Regions from separate parts of the Paenibacillus sp. FSL R7-0302 genome, predicted to be linked through region 2. Evidence: predicted binding sites of a transcription regulator. Region 2 holds the regulator's gene; each other region holds the start of a gene.
The links. The regulator Rex, encoded in region 2, represses fermentation and respiration genes when NADH is low (regulators of the CRP and FNR family bind a similar motif). The targets are predictions, from matches to a motif close to TTGTGAAATATTTCACAA.

Region 1 (4,772 bases), 3.6 Mb from region 2:
CTGAGCCTGCGCCGGGGATCGAGCCGGAACACTGTAACCAGCTCCTCATACCTTTTTTGACTCCACTGTGTATAGATTGAGCGGTAGAATTCCGCCATACTCTTCATTGTGGCCTGCGGGAAGAAATAAGGGCTGTCCGGCATGAAGAACAGACTGCGCTTCACCTCAGGTGATTCATAGACGGGCCGCCCGCCTACCTTGACACTTCCTGTATCCGGGCGATAGATGCCTGCAAGCATCTTAAGAAGCGTGGTTTTGCCTGCTCCGTTTGATCCCAGCAATCCGTAGATGGCCCCTTTGGGTACCGTCAGCGAGAGGCCGTTCACAGCCTTTTCCTCCTGAAAAATCTTGCTCACACCGCGTATCTCAATCATGGCTGCTCTCCTCTCTTCTCATATCCAGCGCCTGGCGGTACAAGGAACTGATCTCTGTCTCCGTGAACCCAAGGTAGACTGCTTCTGCCATCAGCCGCAGCAGCTCCTCCTTCAGCTCTGCCCGTTTGCTCTCACTCTGGCCCTGCTGCAACTCGGCTACGAAGTTGCCCTTGCCCTGCAGTGAATAGATATACCCCTCACGCTCCAGTTCCCTATAGGCCTTCTGGATCGTATTGGGATTCACGGTAAGCTGCGAGGATAACGCCCGCACCGAAGGCAGCTGTTCATCCGCCCGCAGAATACCATGCATAATCAACTCCTTCACCTTGTCGGTCAGCTGCTCATAGATCGGCTTGCGGCTGCGTACATCCAACTCGAACATGACAGTCCTCCTTTCATCTGATACTCCGGCTGCTGTATCATAGTGTATTAACTGTACTACTATTATTAATACAGTTGAGGATTGATGTCAATCATTAACTTTTACTTTGTCTAGTTTCGGCGCAAAAAAAGAGCAAGCCTGCGGGAACAGATTGTCTCCCGGGCTTGCTCTTTGCTGTTGCTATAGCAGTAATCAGCGTTTATCCTTCCAGAAATTGAGCGGCTCCATATCCTTTGTAATGAGCTTGAAGGTATAGCCTTCCTTCTTCAGCTTCTCCAGAATACGCGGCAGCACCTTGAGCGTAGCCTTCTGGTCATGCATCAGAATGACCGGATTGGTCTTGGACGCCTTCAGCTTATTCACCTGATCCATCACGGTGTTATAGATTCTGTCGCTGTTCTGTTTGTATTTCCAGTCATAGGAATCCACGTTCCAGTCCCAGAGATGATAGCCCTGCGTCAGGACTTTATCCCTGAAGGACTTGGTGAAATAGGGCTTACTTCCGTAAGGCGTACGGATCAAGGTGGTGCTGGTTCCCGTCAGCTTCTTCAGCGTCGCATTGGCACCTGACATCTCGGCAAGCGCCGCTGAAGGGGATGCATAGAACTTCTCCTGGCGGTGGGTCACGCCATGCAGCGCTAAGCCATGGCCTTCCTTCGCAGTCCGCTTCACTTGAGCGGGGTGCTGATTCATATTGTTCCCCAGCATGAAGAAGGTTGCCTGTACGTCATATTTACGCAGGATGTCCAGCAGGTCGCCAGTCGTGGCTGACGGGCCGTCGTCAAAGGTCAGATACACGGTCCGGCCAGGCTTGCCCGGCTCCGTGGGCTGAACCGGAGTGACTGGAGTTACCGGAGCCACTGGAGCCTTAGGCTTCAGCTCTGCAGCATATTTATCGGTGAAGGCTGCATCGGTAAGCTGCGCCGAGCCGTCCTTCACACGAAGTAAATATTTATCTCCCGCATAGGAAATGCTATACCCGAGGTACCCGCTGAGCTTCAGCGGAGCCATGAGTTTGCCGTCCTGTACGAAAGTGCTCATAGGCACGGCAGTCCCATCCTTCAGCACCGCACCTCCGTCCTTGCTCAGCAGGGTCAGCGAACCTGTCCCGCCGGCTACGTGAATCCCGTCCGTCAGTCCGGTAAGGGTCCATTTCAGCTCATCCGCAAGCGCGCGCAGCGGTACATAATAGGTGCCTTTTACGGATACAGCTTCAACCTTGCTTAATTTATCGTTGACTCCGAGTTTAAGAATAGTGCTATCACCTTTAGCGTCAGCCGGGACCTGCACAAGCCCCATAATTAGGAATAAAGACATGAATAAAAGCAGAATTTTCTTGATGCGCACAGCAGCAGTCTCCAATCTATGTATATTTGTCTATCACTTTATCATATATACTTTCAACGTAATTTGAGAGATTGTAACCGCAAGCTAAGAAATTGTTACTCTTATGCAATCATAAATGAGGGTTCGCCATTATTTTCAGAAAGCACGCAATTCTCGTCGAATGCTGTCACAGCAGGCGTTGCACGGTTAAAACAGCGGTTTTTGGCACAGAATAATTGTGACAAAATTAATAACAATATCGGAATTTTGAACAAAAATTGAACAACCTTAAAATTAGCTAAAGTGCGCCACTACAGTGATCTTTATCATACCCTTAGGGAGTTGTAACAATTTGATCACACATATTTAACTTGTTCGCCATTTTTAAGGTCTATTTTATATATTTATACAAAATATGTATTTTGCATTATGGGTAAGTAGTTCTTACTATAGATACAGATCAATGTACTCCCGTTAATGAACGGCGAATGAAAAGTAGTATTGAAGGAAGGAGTTCTATATGAAAAAAAAGGGACCGTTATACGCTTTGTTTCTAAGCCTGATCCTTCTCCTGCCGGGATGCAGCTCAATCGCTGTTCTGAACCCGAAGGGGCCGTCTGCAAGGACGTTATCTGACACCATTGTGCTCTCTATTCTTGTTATGCTCGGGGTTCTGGCTGTTGTCTACATTCTGTATATCTTTGTACTGGTGAAATATCGTGCGAAGAAGAGTAATGAGGGCTACATTCCTAAACATGAAGAAGGCAATGTGGTACTTGAGGCCATCTGGATCATTATCCCGATCATTATCGTAGCCTTCTTGTCCGTTGTTACCGTCAAGACGACTAACGAAGTGGAGAATGTGGCTGCGGACTATCAAGATCAGACTCCGCTGGTCATCTATGCTTCCTCTTCCAACTGGAAATGGCATTTCAGCTACCCTGAGGAAGGGATCGAGACGGTGAACTACGTGAATATGCCGGTGCATCGTGCGGTAGAATTCAGAATGTACTCGTTCGGCACCATTACCAGTCTCTGGATTCCACAGCTTGCCGGTCAAAAGTACGCCATGAGCGACATGCTGACAACGCTTCATCTCTCCGCTGATACGGAAGGCTCTTATATCGGAAAGAATGCTAACTTCAGCGGTAAAGGCTTTGCCCACATGGAATTCGAAGCGCTTGTACTTAGTAACAAGGGTTACGAGGACTGGGTGAAGGAAGTGAAGGAAACCGCACCTAAGCTGACTGAGGAAGAATTCAAAGGCCTGCTGGCCACGGATTACCTCGGACGCAAAACGTATTCCTCCACCCATCTGGAGTTCAGCCCTCCTCCGGGAAATCACGGAGACCATATGAGCGGCGGCGGCAAAGAGATGGATATGGACAACGGCAATCCGGAGCATCAGGATAACAAGGAAATTCATCCGTCTCCCGAGCCGTCCAGCGGAACGGAATTCGACAGCAAGCCTGATCCGGAAGTCGATCAGCCGCTGCCAAGCTCCCCTGTGGATGAAAGCACACATGAAGGACACTAGCTCTCTGAAGAGCTTAATGCAACACACTGAAAGGAGCTACCCTAATGGATTTGGACAAATTTAAGGTTCACGGCGAACCCTTGATATACGGGGCCATGATCAGTATTGCACTGGCAACCATCGGGATTCTCGTAGGGCTTACCTATTTCAAGAAATGGGGCTATCTGTGGCGTGAATGGCTGACCACGGTTGACCACAAAAAAATCGGGATCATGTACATCCTTGCGGCGCTGCTGATGCTGTTCCGCGGCGGTGTAGATGCGATGATGATGCGTCTGCAGACGGCTGCGCCGGAAATGAAATTCCTCGATGCGCAGCACTACAATGAGGTCTTCACCACCCATGGTCTGATCATGATTCTCTTCATGGCCATGCCTTTTATCATCGGTCTGATGAACGTAATCATTCCGCTGCAGATCGGTGCACGGGACGTTGCCTTCCCGCGGCTGAACGCCGTCAGCTTCTGGCTCTTCTTCATGGGCGCCATGCTGCTGAACATTTCCTTCGTCATCGGCGGCTCGCCGGATGCGGGCTGGTCAGCCTACTTCCCGCTGGCGAGTCTTGAATTCAGCCCGACCGTAGGGAACAACTACTACTCTCTGGCCCTGCAAATATCCGGTATTGGTACGCTGATCACCGGGGTTAACTTTATCGTAACGATTCTCAAAATGCGCGCACCAGGCATGACGCTGATGAAGATGCCGATGTTCACCTGGTCCGTACTCATCACCAACGTTATCATTGTCTTCGCCTTCCCGGTTCTTACCGTAGCGCTGGCGATGATGATGTTCGACCGCCTCTTCGGCTCCCAGTTCTTCACGATGGCCAACGGCGGGATGGATATGCTCTGGGCCAACCTGTTCTGGGTCTGGGGACATCCGGAGGTCTATATCGTTATACTGCCGGCCTTCGGGATATACAGTGAGATTATCGCCACCTTCTCGAAGAAGAACCTGTACGGCTATACCTCCATGGTATTCAGTATGCTGATCATCTCGCTCCTGTCCTTCCTTGTATGGGCGCACCATTTCTATACGATGGGTCAAGGGGCTATGGTCAACAGCTTCTTCTCTATTACAACGATGGCCATAGCGGTCCCTACCGGGGTCAAAATATTCAACTGGCTATTCACCCTGCGAAAGGGCAGGATTAC
Region 2 (4,772 bases):
TCTGCTGACGGTGAAGGAGTCCTGGGATGCGCTTAGTGACCGGCTCTTCAGCCTGCTGCCCGAGCGCAGCGATGCCGGGGCCGGTGAAGCAGGCCAACTGGTGGCACGCCTGCAGCCGGGCAAGAAGCCGAAGGATTGGGAGGAGCTGGCTGCCCTTGAGAATACACTGAACCTCAGTCTGAGCGATATCATCCGCAAGGGCGACAAAATGCTCAGTGAGATGCGTGACACGGACAGCCAATCCTCCTCAGACAGCCTTGTGACCGATATCGGCGGGTTATTCAAGGATCTGGCATCCATTAGAGAGCAGATCCGCTTCTTCATGAGCCTGAACGATGAGAATATTGTGTATTGGCTGGAGGGAAGCGGTAATTATAAGGGGAAGTCGCTGCAAATGTATGCTGTTCCCGTAGATGTCAGCACCCAGCTCAGGGAGCTGTTCTTCGATAAGAAGAAGAGCATTATCCTGACCTCGGCCACCTTATCTGTGGATAAATCCTTCCAGTTCATGATCGATAACCTGGGTCTTGGCGAGGCTGCCGAGCAGCGGCGTCTGATGACTGCACTGCTTCCATCGCCATTCAAGTATCGTGAGCAGGCGCTCCTGGTCATTCCCCGGGACTTCCCGAGCGTCAAGGGAAGTATAGGGGATGCCCGCTTTGTGGACACCCTCGTGCACTCCCTTGCCGAGACAGCTGTAACAACACGGGGGCGGATGCTGGTGCTGTTCACCTCCTACAAGATGCTGCGCCAGGTGTATGAACCGCTGAAGGAGGCACTTGCCTCACAGGATATCGCGGTGCTGGGACAAGGCGTGGAAGGCGGCAGCCGGAGCAAGCTGATCCGCCGCTTCCAGGATAGCCCGGCTTCGGTCTTGCTGGGTACCAGCAGCTTCTGGGAAGGGGTGGATATCCCGGGAGAAGCATTGACCTGCCTGGCGATTGTCAGACTGCCGTTCCAGCCGCCGAATCACCCGCTGGCAGAAGCGAAGTCGGAGCTGCTTCAGGCACAGAAGAAGAATCCGTTCATGAAGCTGTCCGTGCCGCAGGCCGTCATCCGCTTCAAGCAGGGCTTCGGGCGGCTGGTCCGCACGGCGCAGGACCGGGGCATCGTAATTGTGTACGATACCAGAGTCATCGAATCGCATTACGGAAAGTACTTCCTGTACTCGCTCCCCGGTCCCAAGATGGAGCATATGCTCACCGAGCAGATGGTCCCGAGAATTGCCGAATGGCTGGATGACGGCGGGGTTTCCTAATTCATCTGCTATTGCTATTATTAATAAGTCATGATTAACCTGAAGATCCGTTCCCGCCTGCCCTGCCACTCCGGCAGGCGGCGGGGCACGGTTGCTATAATCGGCATTACATGAAGCGAATTTGTGATGTTACATCAACTTGAAGGAGGAGAATACATGAAATCGGATAAAATATCGGAGGCCGTCGTGCGCAGGCTCCCAGTGTACCTGCGTTTCCTGAACGATCTCCAAAAACGTGAAATCTCCACAGTCTCTTCTCAGGAGCTGGGCCAGAAGCTTGATCTGAATCCCGCCCAGATCCGCAAGGATTTGGCTTATTTCGGTGATTTTGGCAGAAAAGGCATCGGCTATGATGTATCTTATCTGATTGAGAAGATCCGCCATATCCTGAAGCTTGACCAGCAAATTAATGTTGCACTGGTTGGAGCCGGTAATCTCGGTCATGCCTTGTCAAACTACAACGCTTACTTAAAGGATACAATGAAGATTACTGCCATCTTCGATGCCTACCCGCCGAAGGTGGGCCAGCAAATCAACTCGCTGGTTGTGCAGCCGATGGAGGAGCTAAGCAGTACAATCCGCTCGCAGGGCATCCGGATCGGGATTATTACCGTGCCCGACAGCGAAGCCCAGAACGTAGCTGATATTCTTGTCGATTCCGGTATCGAGGCGATTCTGAACTTCGCACCGGTTATTCTCAAGACGCCTGCCAATATCCGGATTCATGCCGCAGATTTCACCACAGATCTGCAGAGCTTGGCTTATTATTTGCATGATGGAAAGGATGAGGCTGAAGATGAGCAGTAAGATCACGATAATCAAGAATGGGCACTTCCTGGTTCCGGGCAGTGACAAGCCGGTTCTGAGCGGGTACATGACCCTGGAGAATGAATTGATTACTTACATAGGTGAAGCTGAGCCGGCAGTGGAGGATGGCGCACAGGTCGTAGACGGCAGCCGTCTGCTGTTCATGCCTGGTCTGGTCAATACCCATGGTCATACTGCAATGTCACTGCTGCGCGGATATGGCGACGATATGGTGCTTCAGTCTTGGCTGCAGGAGAAGATGTGGCCGATGGAAGAGAAATTCACTGGTGATGATGTATATTGGGGAACCTCGTTGTCCGTGCTGGAGATGCTGAAGGGCGGCACAACCACCTTCCTCGATATGTATGATCATATGGACCGGGTAGCGGAAGTGACCGAGCAGTCCGGTATTCGTGCGGTGTTGATGCGCGGCGTAATTGGGCTGTGCCCGGAAGAGGTACAGCAATCCAAGCTCGCTGAGGCGATTGCTTTTGCCCGTAACTGGCACGGCAAGGCTGACGGCAGAATTACGACCATGCTCTCACCGCACGCCCCGTACACCTGTCCTCCAGAGTTTTTCATGAAGTTTGTGCAGGCTGCCCATGATCTGGACTTGCCAATGCACACCCATATGTCCGAGACGCGCCATGAAGTGGAGCAGAACGTGGCCGACTATGGCCTGCGTCCGGTCGCACATCTGGAGAAGCTCGGGATGTTCACCCGTCCTTCGCTCATTGCCCACGGGGTTCATCTGAACGATGAAGAGATCGGGATTCTGGCCCGCCATAACGTTGGCGTGTCGCATAACCCCGGCAGTAACCTGAAGCTGGCCAGCGGGGTTGCGCGTGTTCCTGAACTGCTGAGAGCCGGGATTAAGGTCTCCCTGGGTACAGACGGCGCGGCAAGCAACAACAATCTGGATATGTTCGAAGAGATGAGGCTGGCGGCTCTGATTCACAAGGGCGTAAGCGGTGATCCCACAGCGGTACCGGCTCCTGAGGCGCTTCTGATGGCTACGGAGTATGGGGCGCAGTCTATTTTCCTAAGCGGGGTAGGCCGGCTTGCCGCAGGAATGAAGGCCGACTTCATCGCACTTGATATTGACCAGCCGCATCTGCTGCCGCATACCGATCTGCTCTCCCATGCCGTATATTCGGCAAGTGCCAAGGATGTGGAGCATGTATGGGTGAACGGCCGACAGGTTGTGAAGCATGGACAATGCCTGACACTTGATGAAGAAGCCATCCGCCGCAAAGCACAGGAGACGTTCGAGAGCCTGCTTAAACGGTAATTCAGGGGAACGGGAAAGGAAGCAGCGTGGTGAAGAAGAAGAGGAGAAGATGGATCTGGCTGGGGATTACCGTGGTGCTGCTCCTTCTGTTCGGACTAAGCCAGTTCTATGCCTACATTATGAAGGACCAGTGGAACGAGCGGAGTGAGGCCAAGGAGCTGGCCCGGGCGCGTGCCGGACTAACAGAGGTTACCAAGGCCCAGAAATCTGTCTGGAATGAGAATGAGATCTACTGGGTGCTGACCGGCAAGAATGAAGCAGGGACCGATCTGATGGTGTGGGTCCGTTTCACCTTGGAGGGCAAGCCTGCCGGAGGCGACAACGACCTGTATGCTGAGGAACTGAGCAATGGCACCTCAGAAGAGAAAATGCGCGGAATCATAGCCGCTCAGCTGCCGGACATTACGATTGAACGGCTGCTGCCCGGTGTATACAACGGGGAATATGCCTGGCAGCTATTTTACAAAAAAGACGGGCGATTCTATTACAGCTTCTACCGCTTCAAGGATGGCAGCGCCATCGGTGAGGGGTACAGTCTGCCGAACCGTTAAGCTAAGCGCTCAGCGGAAGAATACATGCGGGGGAACAGTTTATCTGTTCTTCCGTTTTTTTAACAGATAAATTTATATGTTTTGAGGTCCCCGCAAAGTACCTGAGTCATCACCTACGCTAAAGCCCCACTTTGTGGGGTTATTTTATTATTTTGACGGTGAGGGATGAAGGAAATCGGTACCCCTTCACTTCTGAGATATATCAATTGATATATTAAAAGTAATCCCTAATCTGCTATCAATAACTTGCATGTTGAATGTAACAAGGAGGTTGATGAAATTGGAAATATTGGCATATTTGTATCAGGCGGTGGATCTGTTCAAGGAGGAGCTGGGGGAGAATCTGTCGGGAATTTACGTGCATGGCTCACTGGCGATGGGCTGTTTTCACCCCGATACCAGCGATATCGATCTGCTGATCGTCGTACATGACAAGCTGCCCGCAGAGGTCAGTCATAGACTTGCCAGGCGTATTGTAGCTTATCATGACAGTCTGCCGAATAAGCGCGGAATTGAACTATCTATCGTCCTTAAGACATACCTGCGCAATTTTGTGTATCCTACGCCTTTTGAATTTCACTTTTCGGAAGCACATGTAGAGCGGTACAGAGCTGATGAGAATTATCTGTGCGGCGGCTTTGAGGATGCTGATCTGGCGGCGCATTTTACAGTAGTCTACCATCGCGGGTTTATCTTGTACGGGGAGCCGATCCGCGAGGCCTTTGCGCCGCTAGACAACAGGTACTATCTGGATTCCATTATCAGGGATATCGATGATGCACCGCAGAATATTAAGAAATCACCGGTGTATTACACACTGAATCTATGCAGGGTACTCTATTATATGCAGGAAGGTCATGTTTCT
Region 3 (4,772 bases), 2.6 Mb from region 2:
GGGCGAAGTAACCGGCGGAGTACACGGCGCGAACCGTCTGGGCGGTAATGCTCTGGCAGACATCACTACCTTCGGGCGGATTGCAGCGGATGAAGCTGTGAAGGCACTTAAGAAATAGGAACTTTTAGAAGGAGGAATTACTCATGCACAAGTGGACAAAAACCTTGCTGTTCTCTGCCCTCGCGGCTGCAACAGTACTAACGGCGGGCTGCTCTTCATCTTCCGGCAAGTATGTGGACGGGACATATGATGGTACAGGCAAAGGGGTCAAGAGTGATATTAAAGTGGCGGTAGAGATCAAGGATGAGAAGATCGACGCTATTACCGTAGAGGAGCATAAGGAGACGCAGGCGATGATCGATGCGGCCGTGGAGAATACGATTCCTGAAATTATTGAAAAACAAACCACAGAAGGCGTAGACGCTCTCTCTGGTGCTTCCGGCTCCAGCGGCGGAATTATTGAAGCGGTGACCCAGGCGCTGGAACAGGCCAAGAAGCAGTAAGTCATCATTCAATTGCTTATAAAAGAGTTGTGGTCATATCACCCGAGCAAGCCCAGCCCTCCTGTCTCCGGCAGAACGGCTGGGCTTGCTGCATAGTTCCATCCCCAGGAAGCGATTCCCGGGAGTAGCTTTACAAATTCAGGTTCAACTAATATAGTTCGAATGGTATAGGAACATGGGACATGAAGGGAGGTCTTCGCACAAGTGGCCAGGAAAAAAAGCTACAGTCTGCGCACAATGATTGCCGTCATGGTGTCTGCCGTTGTTCTGCTGGTATTGCTGATTTTATATTTTATTTTCCGCAATCAGATTATTCCGCAGACCCGGCAGGCGCTGGAGGATAAGGCGATTACGATTGCCCGTACCATCGCCCTGATTCCGCTGGTCTCGGAGGGACTCAGTGAAGGCAACAGCAAGGAGATTCAGGACTACACCTCAAGAATCGCCCGCCGTAATGATATTATGTTCGTGGTAGTGACAGATATGAAGGGAATCCGCTATTCCCATCCGGATGCCTCGCTGGTCGGTCTGCCCTTTGCGGGAGGCGGTCAGGAGATATCGCTGCGCGGAGGGGAGAGTATCTCCGAAGGGGCCGGGCCGCTCGGCAGATCCCTGCGCGGCTTCGTGCCGGTCTATAACAACCGGGGGCATCAGGTGGGAGTGGTCATTGCCGGTCTGTCCCTGGAGCGGGTCGAGCGGCTGGTCCTGATGAATGAGTGGACGATTATTGCGATTCTGGTCTCGGGAGCCTTGCTTGGAGCGGGAGGAGCATTCATCCTCGCAGCCCGGATCAAGCGGATGGTGTTCGGGATGGAGCCGGAGGACATCTCCAAGCTGCTCCAGGAACGCAGTGCGATGCTGGAATCCACGCGCGAGGGAATTATTGCCGTAGATCAGGAGGCGCGGATCACCATCCTTAATATGGAGGCGCAGCGGCTTCTGAGGGCAGCGGGGATTGGCGGGAGCGCCATGAACCGGCAGATTGCCGAGTATTGGCCGGAGCTGGGTCTGGAGCGGGTATTGGCTGAGGGAGAAGGAATACAGGACCGGGAGCTGGAGCTGGGAGACAGCTCTCTATTGGTGAACAGCCTTCCTGTCCGTGTTAACGGTAATATTGTTGGCGCGATTGCCACCTTCCGGGATGAGACCGAGCTGGCTGTGCTGGCGGAGAAGCTGTCGGGAGTCTCGGTCTATGCAGAAGCGCTGCGCTCCGGTGCCCATGAGTTCATGAACAAGCTGCACGTGATAATGGGCATGACACATATGGGCCTGTATGATGAGCTGCAGCAATATATTCTGGGGACGGTAAGCAACTACCAGAAGGAGATCGGGGCGATTACGAGACAGATCAAGGACCCGGTGATGGCCGGATTTCTGCTGGGGAAGCTGAGCCGGGCGCGCGAAGCGGGAATCGAGCTGCTGTTGACCGGGGACAGCTATCTGCCGGAGCCGGCCGATCCGCAGGTGATTCATGAGCTGATTACGATTGCCGGCAATCTGCTGGATAATGCTCTGGAGGCGCTGGGGGAGCTCCGCGAGCAACCCGTGAAGCGCGTGGAGCTTGCTTTTCAATATGAAGAGGGGCGGCTGCTATGCGAGGTTAGCGATAACGGTCCGGGAATTCCGGCAGGCCTGAAGGAGAAGATCTTCGTTCAGGGCTACTCCTCCAAGGGTGAACAGCGGGGGATCGGCCTATATCTGGTGAAGAAAAGTGTGGACAAACTCAAGGGCCATCTTGAGCTTGCCGCCGGCTGCGGGCCGGGAGCGCATTTTATCGTGGATGTGCCTTATGAGGTGAAGGAGGAGGAGGGGATGTGAACATTTAAGGTCCATATGCCCGCTTACTTTAGTTACAAAACTCTTTAATAATTTACGGAAGGTTCCACAAACCGCTTCTTTGACGCTATGATAATTGTGAAAATATGCACAAGGGGGCACAACTCACATGAATAAGAGATTAACAGCGGCACTTATCCTCATTCTCTCTGTGATGCTGGTGATTGCAGGCTGCGGAAACAACAATGCGGGCAGCAGCAAGAATGAGAGCAAGGGAACAAACAGCGCGACCACAGAGCCTGCAGCAACGGCTGCACCTAAAGAGACAGCAGAGGCCGTATCGGGGGCATCCGAAGCGAGCTATACTCCGTATGATCAGTTAAAAGATAAATATGATATCGTCATCGTCGGCGCGGGCGGTGCGGGAATGTCTGCTGCACTGGAAGCCAAAGCGGCCGGCATGAACCCGGTCATTCTGGAGAAGATGCCGGTAGCTGGCGGCAATACTACGAAATCCTCCTCGGGAATGAATGCATCGCAGACCAAGTTCCAGAAGGAGCAGGGCATCGAAGACAGCAACGAACTGTTCTATGAAGAGACCCTTAAGGGCGGACATGATACGAACAATAAGGAGCTGCTGCACTTCTTCGTGGATCAATCCGCAGGGGCCATTGACTGGCTCGATTCCATCGGAATCCGCTTGAACAATATTACGATTACCGGCGGAATGAAGGAGAAGCGTACGCACCGTCCTGAAGACGGCTCGGCAGTGGGACAATATCTTGTAGCAGGCCTCGTCCGCAATGTTCAGGAGCAGGGAATTCCGCTATTCGTCAATGCGGATGTGAAGGAACTAACGGTACAGGACGGTAAGGTGAACGGCGTGAAGGTGCTGTTCAACCAGGCCGACGACAAAACGATCAGCGCAGCAGCAGTTATCGTAACCACCGGCGGTTTCGGTGCCAACAAGGAGCTGATCTCCAAAGTCAGACCGGACCTGGAAGGCCTGGTCACCACTAACCAGATTGGCAGCACGGGCGACGGTATTGCCATGATCGAGAAGGTCGGCGGAACTACCGTAGACCTGGATCAGATTCAGGTTCACCCGACCGTACAGCAGGAGAAATCCTACCTGATCGGTGAAGCGGTCCGGGGCGAAGGGGCTATTCTCGTATCTGCTGAGGGCAAGCGCTTCGGCAACGAGATGGACACCCGGGACAAGGTAACAGCTTCAATTAATACGCTTCCTGAGAAATCCGCTTATCTCGTGTTCGACGCCGGAGTGAAATCCCGTGTCAAAGCAGTGGATCAATACATCAAGATGGGTGTGGTCAAGACCGCAGATACCATCGAGGCACTGGCGGATCAGATGAAGGTTCCGGCTGCTGCACTTAAGACCACCGTGGATACTTGGAACGGTGCGGTGAAAAGTAAGTCGGATGCCGAGTTCGGCAGAGCTACCGGTATGGATAATGATCTGTCTGGTGCTCCGTATTATGCCATCCAGATCGGCCCTGGGATTCACTATACGATGGGCGGAGTGGTGATCAACACCAACACAGAAGTCTTGAACAAAGAGGGCAAGGCGATTACCGGCCTGTTCGCGGCTGGGGAAGTGGTTGGCGGGCTGCACGGCGAGAACCGTATCGGCGGCAACTCGGTAGCCGAGATTATTATCTTCGGACGTCAGGCCGGGATCAAGTCGGCTGAATTTGTAAAAGCGCAATAAGCTATTATTTCATATTGTTGTCATGTAAAAGGGATGCCCCGCAGCCGTCACAGACTGTTGCAGGCATCCCTTTTTGATCCTCTTGCCGCACTATACCGTTTAAGCCTCTATAGCCGGGGAGGGCGCAGGCTTCGCCGAACGGGTCAGCGAGAACAGCTCCAGCTCCGGGCGGCTTTTGCCGGACAGTGTATCTGCAAGCAGTTCGGCGGCAATCATGCTGTAGACCGTACCGTTTCCGCCATAGCCTTCAATGAAGTAGCAATGCGGGAACTCCGGGTGCGGTCCCATATAAGGCAGTCCGTCATGGGTGGAGCCGAAGACCGCTCCCCAGGAATATTCGGCCTTGATTCCTTGCAATTCCGGGAAAAGGGCCGTAAGCTCCTCGACCAGACGCTCACACTGGGAGAGGACCCTTACCTCACGCCGCTCCACGCTGGTAAGCTGCTCATCCTTGCCGCCGGCGATAATCCGTCCTTCAGGAGTAGTCCGGAAATACAGATAAGGCCGGGCCGTTTCCCAGAGCAGGCTCTGCTCATGCCATTTTGGAAGATGCGGCAGAGGCTCGGTCATAATAGCATAGGTGTTAATCAGCTCTGCCCCCCGGTCCTTCTTCATCTCCTGGGTCTCATACCCCATAGCAAACACCACCTTCTTGGCGAAGATCCGGCCGTTTGCAGTATGACAGATGACTCCGTCGGCATTGTAATCATAATGAAGGGCTTCGGTCTGCTCATAGACCTGGACTCCGCCCGAGTGCGCTTTAT
Region 4 (4,772 bases), 270 kb from region 2:
TCCATCAGATCCTCCAGCAGATGCACAACGGTAACATCCATGCCCAGATTGACCAGGCCCTTCGCAGCTTCAAGACCTAGCAATCCTCCGCCGATTACAGCCGCCGTGCGGTACTGCTTCGCTGCTGCCAGCATCGCATCACAGTCCGCGATATCGCGGAAGCCGACTACCCCATCCTTGTTGCTGCCGGGTACGGGTAGAATGAAAGAATTCGAGCCTGTGGCAATAATTGCTTTATCGTAAGGAACCGCCAGTCCGTTATCGGTCAATATTAGTTTGTTCTGTTCATCGATCCGGGTAACCGTCGTACCGGTATGCAGTGTAATATGATTATCCTCATACCACCCGAGATCATTGAGAATGATGTCTTCAATCGTTTTGCTGCCTTCAAGTACATAGGACAACATAATCCGGTTATAGTTGGGATGCGGCTCACTGCCGAAGACAGTAATATCATATGCGCCGCCCAGCTTTAGAATCTGCTCAATAGTGCCTACTCCCGCCATGCCATTCCCAATCAGCGCTAACTTTTCTCTTTCCGCTGCCACTGGTAGACCCTCCTTCAGAAACTCTGATTTCTTCAATAACTTTACCTGATAGAGAAATTATACTGTCCCCAATTCCCTGGCAAGTGTGACCACAGTCACACCTTATGTGAATTTTTTCACACAAGTGGAGATGACTTCTCCCGTTCTTACATAGGACAACTTATGGCGTGAAGCACAGAGATATATTATTCAAAAAAAATGGATACCCGTGCAGTTTCGCACAGATATCCATTCATTCACTTATTTCAGTACCAGAGAGATCTCCAGCTTGTCCTGCGGACTGAGCTTCATGTCCACTCCATTACCGAGCAGACCTTTATCGTTGACCTTCAGTCTCCATTCCTCGCTGCTGAGCGGGGTATATTCCATCACGGTGAGCACCGTCCGGTTATCTTCGGCAAGCCGGACCATACCGCTGTTCTTGAGCAGTCCCTTGACCGACATATCCTGCATAAAAGAAAGCACATGCGAATGGGTCAGCTCCGGCTGCTCGCTCCCCCCGTTCACAGTGATGATAACAGGCTGAAACATCTTTCCGGTTCCGGCAGGACCTGCTGTCATTGTAATGGCCGAACCCGGCTCCAGGGTCGTATTCAGCTCTTGAACCTTCTTGCCGTTCACCTGAACCTCCCAGCTCATATCCGGACCCAGGGAGACCTTATTCACCTCAAGAATATTAGCTCCATCTGCTGAAAATGTAACAACGCCGCTCTTCTTGAACAGCTCTATCATTGAATTTCCGGGCACGTAAGCTTCGTTAAGCAATCTGGCCGAGCTCCCGGCCATTTCGCTGTCACCTACCTTGACCGAAAAGGTTAATCCCTGTCCCCCGTTACTGCTGCCGCCATTCCCTGATCCCAAGCCACAACCGCTTGCCGCGGCCAGCAAGAGAAGGCACAGCATGAAGCGCATCCATTTCGTGGACATCCCGCGGCACCGCCTTCATATGTATTTTCCCGGACTCTTTAAGGATAACGCATAGAGGAAGGGTTCTCAAATCATTTCTGCCGGAAGAAAAAGTAAAAAGTCCCCGAAGGGACTTATTCAATGCAGCAGGTCCTATTGATACCGCAGGAACAGAATATTGTTCTCCAGATGCACATGCTCGAAGGTCATGCCTTCCAGTTCTTCAAGACGGGCATAGGTTAAGCGATAGGTTGTGCAGGCATGTGCGGGCGGCGTGTAATCATTAGTTACTCTGCGAAGCTCACGCAGAATCTCTCCGGCCCCGTCATGCTCGGCTTCCAGATTATGCAGCAATCCGCGCAGTTCAGCAAGTCCTTCTTCGCTTGGGTTCTGAGTGTAGGCCAGCATCTTTGGGAATTCACTCTCTTCTTCCTTTGCCGTATGTTGTAGCAGCTCTTCACGCAGCATATTGAATAGGCGGTGCATCTCTCCGAGGTGCGGCGAATCCTCACCGTGAACGCGGAATACCTTAGTTACATTTTGACTGATTAGCGGAAGCTCTTCACGCAAATAACGGTGATGCTTGTTCACAATATAATCCACCAGTTCCTCTGAAGAAGCCTCGTTCCAGGCGGTGTCTTCTTCCAGAACGGGGTGCTGCTCTTGCAGCTTGTTCAGCTCCTGCACCATTGCTGCCGGGTCAAGACCCTTCTCGGCAGCGGCTTCAGCCAGCGGCTTTGCGCCTCCGCAGCAGAAATCGATCCGTTGTGCCTTGAAATAATCAGCTGCTTTGGGGAACTGCAGAACAATATCTCTGACCATTGCTTCCGGGGTGAACCCGGGATGAATTGTTGTATCGTTTAATTGATTGGACGCCATGTTGGCCCCTCCTCAGGTTAAAATGTAGGTTTGTGTTTCTTTTCACTTCTACACCTTATCACTGGCCTTATGCGGAACTTGTGATTGTACGCACTGAATATAACAAATTTTAATGAACGTGAAATTTAAGTATCTCAATGTAAAATATACTAGACATTTTGTTTTATATATTTTACAATATGCGTGAGGTGAGGGAATGGGGAAAAACTTAAGGCTCAAAGCCTCCAGAGCGTCAAAAGACATGTCGCAAAAACAGCTCGCAGATGCCGTGGGGGTCACAAGGCAGACGATTATCGCGATTGAGAACGGTGATTACAACCCCACCCTGAGGCTGTGCATTGACATTTGTGTAACACTCGGGAAGACGCTGGATCAACTATTTTGGGAGGGAACGAAGGATGAGCAGAACGAACCTGGATGAGAGACAACTGCAGAAGCGGCACAAGGCGGGGAATCAGGCATTTCTTTTGATGGCATTCTTATTGCTGGCAGACATGGGGCTGCACAACTACGGAATGAAGTGGCTGGAATATCCGCTTAGTAATTACGCAATTTTCATGCTGGGTGTAGGTTCCTATCTCGTACGGCTGATCTGGAGCGGTGCATATGTGGGACCAGTTGGCGGGCAAAGCGGAGTGAACGGGAGAAGCATAGCGGGTGCAGTTCTGGCGATTGTGGTGGCGGCCTGCATCCTTATCATTACCTTCGTGAATCCAGCCGCCCAATCAGCAGCTACCAGCGGCGCGAACGGGAAGGTAGTTCTGATCATTTCCCTTACAGCAGGACTGGTCATCTTAAGCACAGTGTACTTGATCCGGCGGAGGAATAACCGGGCGGACTAGAGCCGCTTTTGCTGTTGTGAGTCACTAGAAGTAGAAATAAAGAATTTAAACAGAAAAGCAAAAGAAGCGGAGGGGAAATTTGGAACTGGAGGAGCGGAGCGATGCCTTTGTGTTTGGATTTCTACCGCAAAGAGCGGTTTGTATCGGGGAATCCAAACACAACAGCGGCCGGAAGTCCAAATGTTCACCGCAGCGACGACCTGGCTTCAAGTTCAAATCTTTTTTCGAGTTTACCTTTTTTATTGAACCGTCGCCTGCATATAAGTCCGCTTGCCCTGCGCATCCTTCAGGTAGGGGCCAAGTCCGGCGAACCGTGAATGATCCACATAGACACCCGTCATCCATCTGCCTTCGGTCAGGCCGCCGTTCCACTGCAGCACCAGATCGGGGGCAGAGATCCATTCCTGATACACTCTGATGTTCTTATCCTTATATTCTTTGGCCGGTTTGTTCAATTCGCTCAGCGGTGCCGGGGTAAGGTAGGTGGGCACGAAATATACAGAGATCAGCTCCATATCCTCCTCACTCAGAAAAGCCTCCTCCCCCAGGTAAGGCTGGAGCAGACGGGTATTCTCATACATGGACCATATCACAGCTTGAAGTACCATGCTCTGGCTAATTCCATTATGAAAAGTAAAGCGGCGCTGAACATTTGGGCCACTCCCTTCGTTAGCCGCTACCGGCTCCAGACAATGCCGTTCACAGCCGATGCATTTCCAGCCGGACGGGCCTTGAATCCATTTCTGAAACACGCTCCCGCTGTCATTGTCCCCTTTATATAGAGAAGAAATGATCTCATAGGGCACACCGATCCACGCATCCCACAGAGAATCCGGGAGATGGTTATGAAGCATGAACAGCACCTTGTCATAGATCAGCTGTACTTTAATCGAAGCAGTCTCCAGTTCGGCGACATCCTTTTTTCCATAGGTTATTTCCCGGGAAAACAAGGTGATGGTCATGGTCCTCGCCTCCTAAAAGTTGTGTGAGCCCTCCGCTTCCTTCCCTCAGCATCGTCCAAAACACATCTCGTAAGCATCCGCCTGCCGCATAACCCTGGGCTTTTCCACCTTTTGTTAACGCTTCCACACATCCGTAATATTTAGTATGTTCTATTATATTACACAGGTAGGGCCTAAGTGCAAGGTTTATTTGGGCAAAATCTGCATAAACAAGCGGAAACGGCATTGCCGTCCTTATAAAGGACGGTACCGTTTCAGCGAGAAATAGAAGAATAAGTTATCGTGTGAAACCTATAAATTCTTATATTTCAAGCAGAACAGCATATGAAAAGCCCCTTACCCGCATACCCGGCAAGAGGCTGTCATCAAAAATATATTACGTACTGCTACTCCACCCAGCTCTCGGCCCAGGACTGGATTTGCTGCATGACCGGCTCAAGCGCACGGCCCTTCACTGTCAATTCATACTCAATGCGCACCGGTGTCTCCGGGTACACATGACGTACCAGAATGCCCTCGCATTCCAGATCCTTCATGCGCTCGGACAGCATCTTATCGCTCATTGACGGAATCAGTCCGGAAATATCCTTGAACCGCTTGGGGCCGCTCATCAAGGTCTGAATAATGAGTCCGTT

Region 1: a site for Rex is predicted at 2,319-2,336, ahead of qoxA (cytochrome aa3 quinol oxidase subunit II). Genes of this name have one in related genera too.
Region 3: a site for Rex is predicted at 2,416-2,433, ahead of MKY96_RS19830 (flavocytochrome c). Genes of this name have one in related genera too.
Region 4: a site for Rex is predicted at 2,364-2,381, ahead of ric (iron-sulfur cluster repair di-iron protein). Genes of this name have one in related genera too.

What each region holds. Positions count from the first base shown of each region.
Region 1 is NZ_JBBOWB010000001.1:5,557,320-5,562,091, forward strand. Features, by position in the region: gene MKY96_RS24010 (ABC transporter ATP-binding protein) at 1-374, opposite strand, end outside; gene MKY96_RS24015 (GntR family transcriptional regulator) at 367-756, opposite strand; gene MKY96_RS24020 (polysaccharide deacetylase family protein) at 949-2,103, opposite strand; gene qoxA (cytochrome aa3 quinol oxidase subunit II) at 2,603-3,619, shown strand; gene qoxB (cytochrome aa3 quinol oxidase subunit I) at 3,664-4,772, shown strand, end outside.
Region 2 is NZ_JBBOWB010000001.1:1,941,877-1,946,648, forward strand. Features, by position in the region: gene dinG (ATP-dependent DNA helicase DinG) at 1-1,258, shown strand, start outside; gene MKY96_RS08315 (redox-sensing transcriptional repressor Rex) at 1,415-2,065, shown strand; gene MKY96_RS08320 (amidohydrolase) at 2,055-3,356, shown strand; gene MKY96_RS08325 (cell wall elongation regulator TseB-like domain-containing protein) at 3,386-3,907, shown strand; gene MKY96_RS08330 (aminoglycoside adenylyltransferase domain-containing protein) at 4,188-4,772, shown strand, end outside.
Region 3 is NZ_JBBOWB010000001.1:4,575,079-4,579,850, reverse strand. Features, by position in the region: gene MKY96_RS19845 (flavocytochrome c) at 1-118, shown strand, start outside; gene MKY96_RS19840 (FMN-binding protein) at 144-503, shown strand; gene dcuS (DcuS/MalK family sensor histidine kinase) at 708-2,321, shown strand; gene MKY96_RS19830 (flavocytochrome c) at 2,449-4,008, shown strand; gene MKY96_RS19825 (NAD(P)/FAD-dependent oxidoreductase) at 4,108-4,772, opposite strand, start outside.
Region 4 is NZ_JBBOWB010000001.1:1,672,564-1,677,335, reverse strand. Features, by position in the region: gene nirB (nitrite reductase large subunit NirB) at 1-548, opposite strand, end outside; gene MKY96_RS07000 (hypothetical protein) at 789-1,475, opposite strand; gene ric (iron-sulfur cluster repair di-iron protein) at 1,608-2,303, opposite strand; gene MKY96_RS06990 (helix-turn-helix transcriptional regulator) at 2,530-2,754, shown strand; gene MKY96_RS06985 (DUF6773 family protein) at 2,732-3,175, shown strand; gene MKY96_RS06980 (hypothetical protein) at 3,415-4,137, opposite strand; gene MKY96_RS06975 (winged helix-turn-helix transcriptional regulator) at 4,524-4,772, opposite strand, start outside.